4 regions of the Ruegeria sp. SCP11 genome follow, and region 2 is predicted to be linked to each of the others. Evidence: riboswitches for the same ligand, from Rfam matches in the RefSeq annotation. Region 2 holds a riboswitch; each other region holds the start of a gene.
What was found. A riboswitch is a leader RNA that binds a small molecule or an ion and turns the genes downstream of it on or off. The one in region 2 is predicted to bind cobalamin.
Positions count from the first base shown of each region.

Region 1 (4,161 bases), on a different contig from region 2:
CCCGCCCCGTGAGAGATTGCCTGATCCAATAGCGAGGTTGCATCCCGGGCCGAGCCTTCAGCCGCACGGGTGATCAGCGCCAGCGCGTCATCGGCGATCTGTGCGTTTTCCGCAGCCGCGATCTTGTTGAGCAGGCCAATCATGTCCTCTGGTTCGATCCGGCGCAGGTCGAACCGCTGACATCGGGAAAGGACCGTCACGGGCACTTTGCGAATCTCGGTCGTAGCGAAGATGAACTTCACGTGCTCGGGCGGTTCCTCAAGCGTCTTGAGCAGCGCGTTGAACGCACTGGTCGAGAGCATGTGAACCTCGTCGATGATGTAAATCTTATAGCGGGCGCTTGCCGCGCGATAGCGGACGCTGTCGATAATCTCGCGGATATCGTTCACGCCGGTCCGGCTCGCGGCGTCCATCTCCATCACGTCGACATGGCGGCCTTCCATGATGGCCACGCAGTGTTCGCATTTGCCGCATGGCTCGGTTGTCGGCTTGCCCTCGCCATCGGGGCCGATGCAGTTCATGCCCTTGGCGATGATCCGCGCCGTGGTGGTTTTGCCGGTGCCACGAATGCCGGTCATGATGAAGGCCTGTGCGATCCGGTCAGCCTCGAACGCGTTTTTCAACGTGCGTACCATCGCGTCCTGACCGACGAGGTCGGCAAAGGTTTCGGGGCGGTATTTGCGGGCAAGAACCTGATAGGCGGGGCTTGGCGTGTCGTTCATATCTGCTCTGTCGGATTCGGTTCAGGAATGCAGCGTAGAGGCCCCCGCCGCCCACGTCCACAGCCGCCGTGGGCGATTTTCGGTTTGCACGGCAGATTGCCCGTCTTAAAACCGCCGGAGGAGGAACTTCTGTGGGCCAGTTCGCAATACACTCTATACAGGTGGGCAACGGAACCGTTGGCCTATCGCCGTTGCCAGGGCGAGGTGGCGACTATGTTAAAGATCTAGATGCGGTTCGAAACTGGCAGCCGGATTTGGTAATTTCCATGACCACCGAGGTCGAGATGCTGCAAGAAGGTGCGGGCAAGTTCGGAGCCGATCTTTGCAGAGATGCGATTGGCTGGGCGCATTTGCCGGTTGAGGATTTTGGCGCTCCTCCCCCTGCAATTGATAAAGCCTGGACCGAGGTCAGTGCATCCGCGGCTAATATCCTTACTCGCGCGGGCAAAGTGCTGGTGCATTGCCGCGGTGGTTGCGGGCGGTCGGGGATGATCGTTCTGCGCCTCATGGTCGAACACGATGAACATCCCGACGCGGCGCTAGAACGCCTGCGCTCGGTGCGGCCCTGCGCTGTCGAAACCGATGGCCAGTTGGAATGGGCCGCGCGTCCTCTGCAGGATCGCTAGATCAGAGCCCCACTTGTCGATCCAATTGTTTTGCCGGCTGCGGTGCAAGGGCCGAAACCTCAAGCATGGCGCAGGGTGGGGTCGGCAACATACCAGCGGGTCGCATGGTAAAGTCGAGGCCGAACAGCATATCCGCGTAATTGTCGAGCGCCTCAATCGAGGTGTCTGCGCTGGTGCCGCAAAAGATCCGAATCTGATCTTTTTCTGCCCGGAAGCGCGCGGTGCAGCCCTGCCCGCAATAGGTCAGTTCGCTGTTGCCATCGATCTCAAAATCAGGGGTCGTCGCGGGGACGGCGACCTCCATCGCCTGCACGACCGCGCGTGCCATCTGGGCCAGAGCCGGGCAGGATCTGCCCGTCCGCTGACACACGGTTGCAGTGAATTGGTGCGTCTTTGTCTTCCACATCATATTGCGCCCTCCGCGCGTAGGACGGGGGGCGTGGATCAGGTGTGACAGCGTGCTGACGACCTGCCCGGACACCCCGCCCGAGTTTCGGTTTTGGTTCGATGGCAGGTCTCCTGACTTGCGGGTCGTCGCTTTGCCGACCTTCCCAGCCTTGCGGCCAGTGGTGTTTCGGCATTGCTCACCGCTTACAGTTGCGGGGGCAGTCTCGGCTTTGGTCCATTCCGATTTCCCGGTCAGGACCGCACCGTGTTCCCTTTTCATCCCGCCCCGGTAACGGGGACGAGAACCATCACGCAATCGCTAGCGGGTGCGGGTGGCCGGTGTCAAGCGCCAGTTGGTGTGGCGAAGTGGACGCGTGGTCATTTTGAAACGGGATTGACTCGCCGGGGCAAAAAATGCCGATTAGGCGAGTGAACTAATCAGTTCAGATTGAGGGTAATATGCTGGACGCTGCGCAAGCCGTACTGACCGAGGATTTTCATTTTCCTTCCGGTGACACCCAATTGGCGGCCCGGTTGTATCTGCCGGTAGGCAAGCCACGAACCGCTGTGGTTCTCCACAGCGCGACCGGCGTGCCGCGGGACTATTACCAACATTTCGCTCGTTGGATGGCCGCCGAAAGAGGCATGGCCTGCCTGACATATGACTATCGCGACTTTGGCCATTCTCTGAGAGGGTCATTGAAACAGGCGCAGGCTACGATGGCAGATTGGGCTTTAATCGACATGCCCGCCGCACGAACCGAAATGCGGCGGAGATTCCCCAATGTGCGGCAGTGGAGCATCGGTCATTCCGTCGGCGGTATGCTGGGGCCAGTGCAACCTGATATCGATCAGATCGACCGTATGATCTGTGTCTGTTCCGGCCCGGTTACAGTGTCGGATCACCCTTGGCCCTATAGAGCGTTGGCTTTGTTGTTCTGGTACGGCCATGCACCCTTGGCCGTCAAAGCTCTGGGCTATTTGCCGGGGAAGGCGTTGGGGTTCGGGGCGGACTTGCCTGCCAGTGTCTATTGGCAGTGGCGCAGTTGGTGCACCGCGCCGCGCAACTATCTGCCTCAAGTTGGCGTGACCCTTCCCAAAGCGCGTTGGGCGCAGACTGATACGCCCGTGGATCTGTTCGCCTTTGAGGATGACGATCTTGTGCCGCAGAAAGCGGTTTGGCGTCTGGCCGATCTGTATGGAGCGAACGCACGCCGCCATCTGTTGTCTCCGTCTGAGTTTGGCCTGCCCGAAGTTGGTCATATCGGTGCCTTCGCCCGTCGCAGCGCAGCCGTCTGGCCACGGTTAATCGACTGAACATAGTCGACTGTTGAATGCGTATTTTGGGGTGGAATGAAGTGAGAGGTTGGACATCGACCCAAGCGGGGCTCGTTGTGGCTGCTTCCTTCCGGACCTGACCAGGTTGGCGAGGCGCTCGCCCGCGCCAACCTCTCAAGGCCGATATAGGGAATGGCCAGAGAAAAGACAACCCGTCAGAACGTCAATCGGATCAGCAGAAAGCCTTCATCGTCTTCTCCGATCACATGCGGGTTGTATTCTGCCAACTCTTCCAGATGTGGTCGGGCCATGGGGCCGGTGCGCAGCAGCGCAGTTGCGCCGGGCAGAGATGTCAGGTGAAAGGGGCGAGCAGCGTGTTGCAGCGGGTCTTGCGGCAAGGTGCCAGACAGGTAATCCAACAATAGGCGCTGGATCGGCAGTACGGGTAGAGCTATGGGCTCTGCCTGTTCGACAAAGGGGAAGTGGCCGCCGCCATTGGCACGGTAATTGTTCAGCGCAACAACAAAGCGCTGGCCCGGGATCAGCGGGCGGCCGTCGAACCGGATATCAAGAATGCGTCGATGTGCAGGGTCGGTCAAGTCTCCACTGGCCTCAAAACGGGGAGGCTGTGACAGGTCAACCTGGTAGGTAAGCCCAAGCAATACATCAAAATTATGCCCTGCACGGTTAGAAGGGATCAGTTCGGATTTGTGCCCAGGCGTGATCTGGTTATAAACGCCTGCGGACATTTCCAGCCAATCAACGACCTGCTCGGCGGTCACTACCACGGCCTGCAATTCGTTAGGGAACACATATAGATCGTTGACGTGACGCAGGCACAGCTGACCAGAAGGGACATCGGTGTAATGTCTGGGGCCTGCGCGACCTCCGAACTTTGCGGGCGCGGATGCAGACAGAATGGGCAATTCGGCAAGGGGTGTCCCGCGCAGATAAGGGCGCAGGGCCGCCGCTTGGGCCGCCGCGGCTAAGGTAAGACCCCGGTCAGGCACGCAGAAGCTGAAATAGCTGTGGAGAGGAAAATCGCTATGGCCTACGGGTTGCGCTGCGCGGCGGCGCGTTTCCGAATGCGCTGCAGAGAAAAGGTTCGCCAGCTTTAGGTCTTCTGGGATTGGGATCGGCGGTTCGCC
Region 1 covers NZ_JBDZYG010000014.1:120,118-124,278, reverse strand. Annotated here, with positions in the region: gene ABLN94_RS19600 (DNA polymerase III subunit gamma/tau) at 1-722, opposite strand, end outside; gene ABLN94_RS19595 (protein-tyrosine phosphatase family protein) at 989-1,348, shown strand; gene ABLN94_RS19590 (hypothetical protein) at 1,350-1,757, opposite strand; cobalamin riboswitch at 1,841-2,060, opposite strand; gene ABLN94_RS19585 (alpha/beta hydrolase family protein) at 2,195-3,052, shown strand; RNA gene ffs (signal recognition particle sRNA small type) at 3,092-3,190, opposite strand; gene ABLN94_RS19575 (bifunctional 2',3'-cyclic-nucleotide 2'-phosphodiesterase/3'-nucleotidase) at 3,229-4,161, opposite strand, start outside.
Region 1: another riboswitch for cobalamin. It lies ahead of ABLN94_RS19590 (hypothetical protein); the one in region 2 lies ahead of ABLN94_RS15575 (glutaredoxin domain-containing protein).

Region 2 (4,161 bases):
GAGTCCATACAAGTTTCTCCCGCAAATCAGCCAATCACCGCGGATTACAGGCAGTTCCAGAAAAACGTGCTCGAACGAAAATACGGTTCGGTTACTCCAAGGTCGACTTTCAGACCTCTACTCGCAAGATCGCCTGCCAACCGTGTAGAAAAGAACTGGTGGAGTGGCTGGAGGCCCATATAGCCAGCCGACAACCGATATCAGTTAGCGATCAGAACTGTGTGCCCAACACCTCGATGGATATGTCCCAAAGCTTTTTGGCACTCATTTTGTCATACGCGTAGTCCGAATGTCCCCCTTGCAACGGATCGCCGGTTGTTGGTTCGGCGACATGGCGGCCTTCCAAATACAGGCCGGTCTTGCCGCGAAGATCGGGCGTTGTCGAGGCCCAGCAATAAGTTGCTGCGCCTTGCGAGATGGTCTTCCAGATGCCCGGGTAGTCTTTGATCAACTGCCCGAATTGTTGCTGCAATTCTGGTTCAAGACCGCGACCAGGCTCTGTTTGAATGCCCCCCAGGGTCAACCGCGAAGCTGATCACGCCGTGGCCCGCCCAAGCAAAAATGCAACCTAACTGATGACGAAGTCCGGCGCAGCCGGATACTCCCGTGCCAACTGATGCCAGGTGTCGGAAAGAAGAGATTTGAAGCTGTAACCTTCGCCCTTGAGGTGCCGCTGCAAGGAGCGTTCACTGACGGCCATCTCACGCGCGATACTGTGCATCCTTGGACGGCCGGCGGTCAGCGCGCGGCGCAGGTGTCAGCGCACTTGGTCGGCCAACGATGTAGTCTTCTCGGCCTTGTTCAAATCGGCCTCAGGCGCAACGTCCAGCATTGCCTGAAATTCGCAGTTGTGGCTGGATAACGGTGCCTTCAAATCGGCTTTGTCAAAGACAAGGCTAGCACGTGGCGCATTCCAAGTGATTGGGCAATCGAACCAGGCCTCAAGTCTTTCGCTTGGTCTACGCCGAAGCTCGATCAGTTTGGGTTTGATCATCTGCCCCCGACCAATCGAGTGGCTTTCATCGTTGCCACGGCGCACAGACGGCACCGAATCAATAGTCGACATCTCGGACACCGCGGCCATGCGGTCGGCATCAAAGCAGATCTTCCCCTCACCATCATAGAGGTTCAGCATCGCGTTCAGCGCGTGATAGTCCTGCTCGTTTACGCTGCTGTCGAGCATAGATGTCTCCTAGTTTTTCAAGCCCTGCGCGAACGCGGGCGATGTCGGTGTTGGCGCCGGCCAATTCGAAGGAATAGAGCAGCGGCACGTTGCATTTCTGGGCGGTGATGCGACCGGCCAAAGCATGGGTCACACCGAAATTGCGATTACCCGTGCCGATCACCCCCCTCGATTCCGCGCGCTTGGTCGGGTCGTTCAGAAACCGGATGACTTGTTTGGGCACTGCGCCACGGCCTTCGCCATCGGCATAGGTCGGGCAGATCAGTTCAAATCGGTCTGCGGTGTGTGGCAGCCGGTCAGTTTTCATCGGAATGCGTAAGAACGGCAGGCCCAGCCGCGTCACAAGGCGGTGGGTGTGTCCCGATTTCAATGAGAACAGACCAGCGCCGAGATCGGCGCTGTCATAGGTCAGGCCAGTTGGGCAATCATGTCGGAAAGGAAGCCCGACCAATGATCACTGTCGGCAACAAACACAGGTGCCTGACGATAACTGAGCTCGGTCAGGTGGATCATGGCGCTGTGATCCTCGGTCAGTTCTACGACGTCATAGATGATGCCTTTTGCATCCAGCGCGCGGGTAGTCCCGGTGCATTGTACGCAAGCGGGTTTGGAATATACGGTAATGCTCATTGCCCTCTATCCTTTTAATCAAAGCCGAGGACGCCACGGGCGAAATGAGCCCTAAGTACACCCCGAACCCTCCGTTCGCGGTTATCATTCTTGCCTGCGGCAGGTCTCCTGGCTTGCGGATAATCGTTCAAACTGGCCTTCCCAAAAGCACGCTTTCAGTGGCGTATTCAGCCGAACTCTCCGCTTGCAGTTGCGGAGGCAGCGCCGGCGTTTCACCGGTTTCCCTCTTAGCTTTCGACAGGAACCGAAAAACAGAAGCAACATCATATTGTGGTTTGAGAAATTGAATTGTTGATATGCTGTGTAAGTATGGCGCTGTTTTCTTTTTTCCAGGATACACGTCTAGCGCAGTAAAGGGCCAAAACTTAAGGCACGCTCTTGTCGAATCAACCCGGTTTGTGTTTTGTCGCCCGCGATGGTTCCCAACCGCAACCTGCGGGACGGGATAAAAGGGAATACGGTGCGGCCCTGTTGCAAAGGCCAAATCCGTGACTGCCCCCGCAACTGTAGGCGGTGAGCGACCCGAGATCGTCCACTGGGCAAACGCCTGGGAAGGATCGGGACAGCGTCGACCCGCAAGTCAGGAGACCTGCCATCCGACTATGAATGAACCTGGGCGGGGTGTCCCAGAGGGAGATGACAATGTTTAAAACGGCCTCCGCCGTCCAAAGCCTTGCACTCGCTTTCCCCTCGTCCGAATGGAGGAGGCGATGCTTGTGCCATTGCAGAAACTTGAAGCCCGGCCCTGTATAACTCGTGGGGTCATTGTCGCCTTATTAAAGCCAATCGATCACCTGTCCGTATTAGTCGCAGGGGAAACCCGATGAACCGGCGCGCAACCGATCTGGACGCCGGGTCGCAGCGGGGTCGCTGTTTGACGGAATTCAGCATACCGGTGCTGGTTGCGGGCGCTCTGGCCCTGTCTGCGCTGTTGTGGCTTATGATCTACGCGGTGATTTGATGTCGGCTGTTCTGCAAATCCGCGATCTGAGCCTTGGATACACCGACCTGACGTTGTTCCGTCGTCTGTCCATGGATATCGATGCTGGCACGACTCTGGCCGTTCTGGGGGCCAATGGGTCGGGCAAAAGCACCTTTGTCAAAATGCTGCTGGGGCTGATGGACCCACTATCTGGCAGTTTGAACTGGCCCAAGGGCCGCCCCGCTGAAGTTGGCTACTTGGCGCAGATGACTGAGTTCGACAGACGCTTTCCGATCCGCGTACGCGACCTTGCCGCAATGGGTGCGTGGCGCGGCTTTGGCTACCGCTCCGGGCTGGACAGCGCCGCGCGCGAGCGGATGACGGCAGCACTGGACGAGGCCGGGGTGCTGGATATTGCCGATCGTCCGTTGCACATGCTGTCGGGCGGTCAACTTCAGCGCGCTTTGTTCGCGCGCGTGATCATGCAGGACGCCCCTCTGATCCTGCTGGACGAGCCCTTTGCCGCTGTGGACCAAAGTACCGAGGCGCATCTGCTGTCAATCATCCGTCGGTGGCGAGACGAAGGCCGCGCCGTGGTGCTGGTGGTGCATGATCTGTCGTCGGTTCTGGATCATTGTAGCCACGCCCTGCTGTTGGGTGGACAGGAAGCAGCCCATGGTCAGGTGAATGACGTCCTGACCCCGGACCGGCTGGTCGCGCAGGGATATCTGTCCGAGAGCCAAGCCTCTTGGATGTTCCGGAGCAACCCATCCCCAGCGGAGAACGCGCATGTATGACCTCCTCACTGAAATGTGGAGCTTTGCCTTCATGCGCCGCGCCTTCGTGGTGACTACGGTTCTGTCGGCCTCGGTCGCACCAGTAGGTGCATTCCTTGTGCTGCGCCGCCTGTCGCTGGCGGGTGAGGCGATGGCTCATGCGATCACGCCCGGTATCGTCATCGGCTTTGTCACCGCAGGTCTGTCGGTTATGTCGCTGCTGGTTGGCGGGCTGATCGCTGGCGTCGGCGTCGCCATTTTGACGGCATTTTTGGCGCGCCGAACCATCCTGCGCAGCGATGCAAGTCTCGCCTCGCTTTACCTGATCGCACTGGCGGTGGGGATCTTCATTCTGTCGGCTGCGGGCTCTGCCGTTCCGCTGAAGAGCTTCCTTTTTGGCTCGATCCTCGGGATCGATGATGCCTCGTTGTTGCTTGTGGCCGGAGTTGCCACGGTAACGTTGGTAGCCTTTGCCTTCCTCCTGCGGCCCTTGATCGTCAGCACTTGCGATCCGGTGTTTTTTGAAACCCAGACGCGCCGCCCTTGGCTGGTCGATCAAGGGTTCATGCTGCTGCTGGTCCTGAACCTGCTGGCTGCGTTCAAGACGCTGGGTACACTGATGGCTGTTGGCCTGATGATCCTGCCTGCGA
Region 2 covers NZ_JBDZYG010000009.1:189,704-193,864, forward strand. Annotated here, with positions in the region: gene ABLN94_RS15560 (hypothetical protein) at 212-472, opposite strand; gene ABLN94_RS15565 (AraC family transcriptional regulator ligand-binding domain-containing protein) at 758-1,183, opposite strand; gene nrdI (class Ib ribonucleoside-diphosphate reductase assembly flavoprotein NrdI) at 1,119-1,595, opposite strand; gene ABLN94_RS15575 (glutaredoxin domain-containing protein) at 1,592-1,813, opposite strand; cobalamin riboswitch at 1,895-2,077, opposite strand; cobalamin riboswitch at 2,213-2,424, shown strand; gene ABLN94_RS15580 (hypothetical protein) at 2,637-2,774, shown strand; gene ABLN94_RS15585 (metal ABC transporter ATP-binding protein) at 2,774-3,532, shown strand; gene ABLN94_RS15590 (metal ABC transporter permease) at 3,525-4,161, shown strand, end outside.

Region 3 (4,161 bases), on a different contig from region 2:
GCGATCTTGCCAAATACGGCCAACCAGCTCCCTCCCAAGCCAAGTAAAATCAATGCCATCGGCAAGATGCAGCAGGTCGCAACGCCAAATGCGGTAAACGATCCAAGAAAACTCGCCCCTACAAATTTACTCATAGTCAGCTTTCTCCAACTTTGACGATCTCGAGCGGAAGCCGGTTCGGCTTCTTCGATTTTTGCTTCGTGCGGTTTGCGAAATTCGACATCATGACAGACAAATTGCATCCTGTAGTGGCTACAGGTTCAAGGGAAAGGTCATCACATGATTGCCATTGGCGAAGGGGCGAGATTGACCGGCCTGTCGGTCGAGGCGATCCGCTACTACGAACGGGACGGCATAGTCGAGAAAGCCGGTCGAACCGCCTCGGGGCGCCGCGCTTACACGGAACGGGAAGTATCCGAGCTTAGATTCATCAAACGCTGCCGCGATCTTGGCTTTACTATTCAGGATGCATGCGCACTTCGCGAATTGTCCAAAGCGCTCGAGCAAGCTTGTCGTGACGTCGAAGACGTCGCAACAAGACACCTTGAAAACGTCAGGTCAAAAATCGCCGCTCTCCAACGGCTGGAGCAAGCATTGGCAGAATTTGTGCAGACTTGCACTGAGGGAGCAGCATCATGCCCCCTGCTAACGGCGTTGCTCAACGAACCTGTCGTCAAAGATGTCATTAGCGGCCACTAATTGCAGCGCCCGGAAAAACCGAAACTGGCTACCTCAGCTTGTGGAGGAGCGGCTTTATTGTCCCGGTATTCCGTAACCCTCAGCGATGACGGCCGATCTCTGTTGTATTTTTGTTGAATGAAAGAATTGCGATCAGCTTACCCTCTAGTTCGCGCCGTTAGCTATACCGGACCGGTGATGGCGTGGATGCTCTGATGCTGTCAACTAAGTAAGAAATACCATAGAATCTGCAAATTTTTGCCGCTTTGCCCCTAGAGGCTAGGAAGCTGTTGCAATGCATCAAAACACATGAAGGCTTGCGATAGAGCACTCTTGGACTAGCAATTACGGAACCTTAGAGAAACGAGCATGGGGAAGGCAGATATGACAAATCCCACTTTAGTTCAGAGAAGGTTTTCGAAAAAGCTGTCGGGTCATCTATCAATGGTCTGTTTTATATGCAGCTATTTTGTCTCTGCCGCTGCATTGCAAGCCTCTGAGCTTCCCTTGATCGATCTTGATAGAAAGATTGAAGCGCCGTCGGGGGCCAAATCACTATGCAATGATTACTCTTGGGCGTGCGCGAAAACTCGTAGTTCTGGACTGTCCGAGGCGCAGGAAAAGCAGATCGTTAAAACGATCAACATGCGCGTCAATCGGAGGATTCACGCCGTTTCGGATCAAAGCCAATATGGAACAAAGGAATACTGGACATTGCCGACGCAAGGGTCAGGAGATTGCGAAGACTTTGCTTTGCAAAAGAAGTTTGAACTTGTGCAGAATGGTTTGGATCCTACGAAGCTACTAATTGCGACTGTCTTGGACACCAATCGCAATGGCCATGCTGTTCTTGTCTATCGCTCGAGTGAAGGCGACTTGGTTCTGGACAATGTTACCAACAGGATCAAAACGTGGAAAGAAACTAGGTATCTATTCCTAAGAATACAGGACCCACTACACCCTGACCGTTGGGTGCAGGTTTTTAGCGGCTAAAAGCAAATGTGGCGCGCCCTCGAGACGCGCCACAATAAGCTTTGGTCCTGCGACTACCAGTTGTTTCGCGGCAACCCCAGTTTAGGGCACCGCTTCAAACTTTGGTCAAGCTTCCGCAGCGTTGTACAAGCGCGGAGTCACCAGACCTGTGCTGTTCAAACCGCGCATCGCCTTGGCTGCCGCAAGCACTGCTAGATCAGCAATCGGCTCGATGACTATTACCAGCATATAGGCACCGCCAAAGGACAGAACCGACGCCATAGTTTCAGCACCAAATCCCTGGCCGTAGAAAGCCCAGAACGCAACCCATGCGACTACTCCCCCCTGATACATCGCACTCAGGGCAAGAGCTTGGCCATATTTGAGGTCAACATATGCTGTACCGGGTGCAATGATGCGGCTGGCCAATGCTTGTAGCGCAAATAGCGGCACCAGCAGAGTGGTTAGGTTGATGAAGTACTGCGGAAGATCGAACGGGGCAAAAAACACCCCTTGAATCAGCAGACCGGCTGCCAATCCAAAAGCCGCGGGTGCAGCACCGAGAAGCAGGAACAGCGTCGACCCCAGAATGAAGTGGACTTCAGAGACACCAACCGGGAAGTGTGGCAGGACTTCAAAGAAAAGGAAGACACCAACGGTGGCGAGCACCGAGCGCATGACAAAAGATGCAGGTCCATTCGCACGCAATGTGGGAAACGTTTCTTTCGCTGCGTAAGTAGCCGCGCCTGCGGCGGTAACATAGGAAAGCGCGATTTTGGCACCATTCACGATGCCCGGTTCGATGTGCATTTTATTTCTCCCTACCGCCTCACCCGGCGGCTTGTCAGGTTGAATCGGCCGTAAGGCCGACAGATACAGTCTGGGCATAGCCCGGCGTTTTACGGCAGGTCTCCTGACTCGCGGGTGCTCGCTCCGCCAACCTTCCCGGTTCCATTACGAACCAGTGGTGTCTTGGCATCGCTCTCCGCTCACAGTTGCGGGGGCAGTTACGGAATTGGCGCCGTTAAAAACACCGAACCGTATTCCCTTTTAATCCTTTTGGCTTCCGCCATCAGGAACCGAAAACAATTCACCGCTACAATGGCGGCTTCGTTTCTGTCAATTGTCTTTGCGACCTAGTCCGAAGTAGACTCGACCGAAGTAGGGTTCACGCAACCGGCGACATGGTCGACTAGGTAAACCAAGTGTTACCTGAAACCTCTTGAAGCTCTAGCTGCTAGAGGCTTTAAGACTCGAATTTGATCGCGAAAATGCGATGCAAATACATTAAACTTGTGAACCAGGACGAGATCTATGCTGACAAGGCGCCATTTCATTCAATCAACCACTGCGCTGTTCTCCGCGTCTGCGGCCAGTCCATTGATCGCCAAAACATGGCCAACCTCGTCGCAAAAGACCTATTGGGACAGCCAGGTCACGCCATTTGATTACGATCCAGCGACCTCAAATCCATGGGGCGTTCATGACCGTTTTTTACCACGACGTGTCGTAGCAAATGATGGTTTGGTTCCTGGTGACATCCATGTCGATGCCGTCGCGCGCTATCTTTACCATATCGAGGAAGGCGGGACAGCAATGCGCTATGGCGTAGCGATCGCGCGTGGGAACCTTTACGAGCCCGGTACCTATGCTATCCGGCGCAAGGTCGAGTGGCCACATTGGACACCAACGGCTTCAATGATCGAGCGCAACCCCGAATACGCGGAATTTCGGGATGGCATGGAACCCGGGCCAAGTAATGCTCTCGGCTCTCGAGCCCTTTATCTATACGTTGGGGATCGAGATACTTATCTCAGAATCCACGGTACACCTCAGCCCAGAAGCATCGGTGGTCGCGCAAGTTCTGGATGTGTTAGAATGATCATGGCCCATATCAATGATCTCTACCCACATGTAAAAATCGGCTCGACCGCATACTTATACTCGGCCGAAGATAGCGTCACAGCCCGCTCATAAATTTTGGGCAGCGTAGGTGGACGTCGCTGCCCTCTTTTTTTATCAGGCGTCGCGCGCGGCGCAGATCGGAGCGCCATTCGTCGCGCGCAATGGTACCAATGTCGTCTCGACAGGTCCGCTGTGCTCATACCAGAAGCAATTGTCATCTGGTAAAAGGCGTGCCGTAGCCAGATCCTGCCCCGGCCCTGCCAGTGCAACGACAGAATCTGGCAGGTTACCTGGTTCGAATGCTTTGCTTTTGCCCCCTGTGAACTGGGCTGAGCAACCGGCAGTAATCGAGACTAACGTGATGGTAATTGCGATCCGTTTCTGCATTGACCTGTTCCAAATTTTTTACGTCTTCTGCGACTAGATTGCATTCACGCGGCCAGCCCGCAAGAAGGAATGAAGCATCAATATCGCGGGCAACGAACCGGATTGAAAAAAAAATTGAAAAAGGTATTGAAGCTCTAGTTACTGTAGGAACTATTTACAAAGGACCATAGAGATTCTTGAGGTCCAATCATGTCATCCGATACCCATAGCCACGACCAT
Region 3 covers NZ_JBDZYG010000021.1:34,501-38,661, forward strand. Annotated here, with positions in the region: gene ABLN94_RS22700 (hypothetical protein) at 1-134, opposite strand, end outside; gene ABLN94_RS22705 (MerR family DNA-binding protein) at 280-699, shown strand; gene ABLN94_RS22710 (transglutaminase-like cysteine peptidase) at 1,063-1,671, shown strand; gene ABLN94_RS22715 (energy-coupling factor ABC transporter permease) at 1,777-2,460, opposite strand; cobalamin riboswitch at 2,537-2,749, opposite strand; gene ABLN94_RS22720 (L,D-transpeptidase) at 2,965-3,627, shown strand; gene ABLN94_RS22725 (hypothetical protein) at 3,670-3,942, opposite strand; gene ABLN94_RS22730 (heavy metal translocating P-type ATPase) at 4,132-4,161, shown strand, end outside.
Region 3: another riboswitch for cobalamin. It lies ahead of ABLN94_RS22715 (energy-coupling factor ABC transporter permease); the one in region 2 lies ahead of ABLN94_RS15575 (glutaredoxin domain-containing protein).

Region 4 (4,161 bases), on a different contig from region 2:
CTTGCGGCGCGAGGTTGCGAGGGCGACCTGAAACACCGGCACATTGGCGGCGTCCAGCGGCGAGATGCCCGACGCGCCTTTGCCCGAAAACGAAGTGGCGTTGATGATGGCCGACGGGGCTAGCGCTGCAACATGCTCGCGTAGCCAGTCGGCGGCGGCTGGAGCTTTCAGGGACGGGGCGAATATGCCAATGGCCTCGAGTCCTCGGGCGCGCAGGCTTCTGATCAGCGCGGCGACCGGGGCGGTGTCGGCAGAAGTCAGATAGGCGCGGTAGAACGTAACCAGAATGCGTTTTGCGTCATCAGAAAACGCCGTGTCGACCGGAATAACGCCACGATCAGGGCACCAAGCGCCGTACTCTGGGAGGGTTTTGGCTCCCATCACCGGCCCGGCGTAAAGACCGGCCGCCAGCGCCATCTGTGCCAAAGCGGCCTGCGCTGCAACTTCGCCGCCGGTATCGCATAGATGCGTCAGTCGGCGCAGCGTCGAGACGGGCAGGGTAGAGTAGTCGTCCAGCCGCGTGTCCTCGCGCCCGTCGGCTGGTAGTACGGCCAAAGCGATGCCCTTGGCCTGTGCCAACGTCAGAACCTGCTGCAAGCCATAGGACCAATAGGGCACCCCACCGATTAAGCGGATCAAAATACCCTTGGCCCCCTCTAGCGTCTGTTCGACATAGGTGTCGACGGACAGCGGGTGTTTCAACGCCGTCAGGTTAGCCAGCCGCATCGTTGGCATACGACCCTCGGACCCGCCCCCGCGATGCCAGCCTGCCGCGAATGCGCCTAGGTCGCTGTCAGAGAACGACAGCACCACCAAATCCGCCGGGCTTTGGCCCAGATCGGTTGGAGTCTCTGTTTCCTCTAACCCGTGGCTCTCGCGGAAGACGACATGCATGGCTTACTCTGCAGCCTCGGTCACACCAACAAGGATATCACGGATTTCGGCCTCTTTGATATCGTCATGCTCGGCGATGACCACCAGACGCGAGCGGCGTTTTTCGCCGGATGCCCAAGGGCGGTCGTACTGGTGACGGACGCGAGCGCCTACGGCCTGGACCAGCAGGCGCATCGGTTTGCCGGCAACTGCCGCGTAGCCTTTGACGCGCAGGATGTTCAGCTCTTTAGCCAGACGTTCGATTTTGGCAACTAGGTCAGCCGGGTCAGTCTGTTCCGGCAGCTCAACGATGATGCTTTCGAAATCGTCATGTTCGTGGTCGTGGTGGCCGTCGTGATGCGACGGGCGGGCGTCCATGTCATCCTCGGCTGCGGCTTCCAGACCCAGAACGACGCGCACGTCCACGGCGCCTTCAGCCACTTCCACGACGGGCAGGGGGCGTGGGGCCTCGGCGGCGATGACTTCCTTGGCTTTGGCCACACCTTCGGGACCGGCCAGATCGGGCTTGGTCAGCAGGATGATGTCGGCGCAGGAGATCTGGTCCTCGAACACCTCGGACAGGGGTGTTTCGTGGTCGATCGAGTCATCGGCCAGGCGCTGGGCGTCCACGGCCTCGACATTCGGGGCGAAGCGACCTGCGGCGACGGCCTCGGCATCGGCCAGAGCGATCACGCCATCCACGGTGATCTTCGACCGGATATCCGGCCAGTCGAACGCTTTCAGCAGCGGCTTGGGCAGGGCGAGGCCGGAGGTTTCGATCAGGATGTGATCCGGGCGCGGTTCCAGCGCCATCAGTGCTTCGATGGTCGGAATGAAATCATCGGCCACGGTGCAGCAGATGCAGCCGTTCGCCAGTTCCATGATGTTTTCCGCCGGGCAATCCGGGATGGCGCAGGATTTCAGGATGTCGCCATCGACGCCCACATCGCCAAATTCGTTGACCACCACGGCCAGACGCTTGCCCTGCGGGTTCTGCATCAGGTGCTTGACCAGAGTGGTTTTACCCGAGCCCAGAAAGCCGGTGATCACAGTGACGGGGAGTTTCTCGAGGTTGCTCATTTCAGGGCTCCAATCGGGGGAATTCGGGCCGCACAGTTTTTGCGGAAATGTTCGGGGCGCTCGCGCCATTTGACCAAGCCGTCCTCAGTCGCGAGGTACTTGGTGGCACCTTCGACAATGGTTTCGACATGGTCGTTTTCGTTGAGGTGTTCGTAGACAAAGGTCCAGCGATCCGGCCCACCGCGCAGCACGATGGAACAGCCTTCATCACAGTTCGACAGGCATTCCACGGCTTTCAATGTGATGCCCTCGGGCAGATCCGCTTGTTCCAACGCTTTGTGAAGCAAGGTGCCGGGCCGTCGCGCGTCGTCCTCGACGGGCAGGCCGCGGCGGCACGTGGTACAGACCAGCAACTCGACTGGTGCGGTCACGGTCATGTCTCTCATCCCCCAAATCCTCATTGCGGGGGACGGGGTTTCATGCGGGCCACGTGTTGCGACATGGACCCGACACCGGAACACCCCGCCCGGATTCATCTTCGGGTGCTGGCAGGTCTCCCGGCTTGCGGATGTCAGAGGCGGGCCTCTGTCGGATGTCCCGCCTTCCCGGCCTTTTGGGCCAGTGGCTTTGGGCACCCTCTCCGGTCACGGTCGCGGGGGCGGCTGCGTTTGGCGGAAGATCCGTTGACGCATTCCCTTTTCATCCATCAAGTGATGGACACCAACGCACCGGACATGCGGCACGGGCAGGGGGCTTGTCAAGCGCGAGGGGTAAGACGAAATCGTTCAGATCAGAAAAGCGACTAGGTTGTGTCAACCAGCGGCATCCGAGGCCAGCCGATCCCGCAGCCAGGCGCAAAATAAACCCGCCGCCGCCGACGGGTGGGCGGCTCCTTGAGCGCTGATCAAGTAATGCGATTGGGCAAAGGGAATCGCTGGGCCCGCGATGTCTAGCGGTGCACCCTGCCGGATCGCGTTTCTGGCGAAACGCTCCAACATCGTCGCGTAGCCCGCACCTGCCATAACAAGCTGCAGCGCGGCTACCGAAGTGTCTACCGAGTGCTGAGGGGGCTGATGCGTCGCTGTGATACCGTTGGCCTGAAAATACCGCGTCCAGTTGTCCTCATATCCAAGGATGTGGATGAGCGGGCTTTTCGGCAGGCCGCTCAGATCCGCTGAACCGTTATCAGCCCGACATACTGGTACAAGATATTCGTCGGTCAGTTTCTCGGCTCGAACACCGGGCCAGTCGCCATAACCCAGCCGGATTTCCACATCCACATCAGCGGGGGCGACACTGTCGTTCCAGATGTGCGAGATCAGACGAACGGGGATATCGGGGTGTTGCGCGGTAAAATCAGGCAGTTCCGCAGCTATCCAGTAAGTTGCCGTTGAGATCGCCGCCCGGATCGTCAAGGTCTGGCGCGAAGCGGGGCCGAACAGGCTGTTGGTGGACAGAGCGATGTCGGCCAATGCACGTCGCACCGTCAAAGAATAGGACTGCCCCAACTCGGTAAGCTCCAGCCGACGCGCGTTCCGGGTAAACAGTTTTTGCCCCAGTTCAGCCTCAAGCGAGCGGATATGCAGAGAGACGGCAGTCTGTGTCAGGCCAAGCTCACGCGCAGTGGTGGTAAAGTTCAGATGCCGAGCTGCGGATTCGAAGCTGCGCAACCATGCGGGATTTGGCAGACGGTCCATTGATCACCAAATTATTTTGACCATTACGTGCCGTATTATTCATTTTTGTTTCCGGCAGGCAACAAGGATACTCGGCCAAAATGCGACCGTCAGGAGGGAAATATGAAAGTCGGATTTATCGGTTTGGGGAATGTTGGCGGCAAACTCTCGTGCTCGCTGTTGCGCAACGGAGTTGATCTGACGGTTCATGATCTGAATCCTGATCTGTTGGCCGAGTTCGTGGCCCAAGGCGCTAAGGCCGCTGAAAGCCCGGCACAGATGATGCGGGATTGCAACGCGGTCATCACCTGTCTGCCGTCACCCGCAGCTTCGGACGCGGTGATGCAAGAGATGTTGCCCGAGGTCGGACCGGGCAAAATCTGGATGGAGATGTCGACCACTGACGAAGCTGAAGCCAAACGCCTTGGTGCCATGGTTATCGAACGCGGAGGCGCGGCGGTCGACTGCCCCGTATCCGGGGGGTGCCATCGGGCGGCTACCGGCAATATCTCGATCTTCGCGGGATGTGACCGAGAGACCTTTGAGCAAATCCTGCCTTTCCTGACCACAATGGGTCGGCGCGTGCTCCATA
Region 4 covers NZ_JBDZYG010000001.1:66,429-70,589, forward strand. Annotated here, with positions in the region: gene cobN (cobaltochelatase subunit CobN) at 1-894, opposite strand, end outside; gene cobW (cobalamin biosynthesis protein CobW) at 898-1,953, opposite strand; gene ABLN94_RS00325 (DUF1636 domain-containing protein) at 1,950-2,330, opposite strand; cobalamin riboswitch at 2,424-2,633, opposite strand; gene ABLN94_RS00330 (LysR substrate-binding domain-containing protein) at 2,706-3,590, opposite strand; gene ABLN94_RS00335 (NAD(P)-dependent oxidoreductase) at 3,693-4,161, shown strand, end outside.
Region 4: another riboswitch for cobalamin. It lies ahead of ABLN94_RS00325 (DUF1636 domain-containing protein); the one in region 2 lies ahead of ABLN94_RS15575 (glutaredoxin domain-containing protein).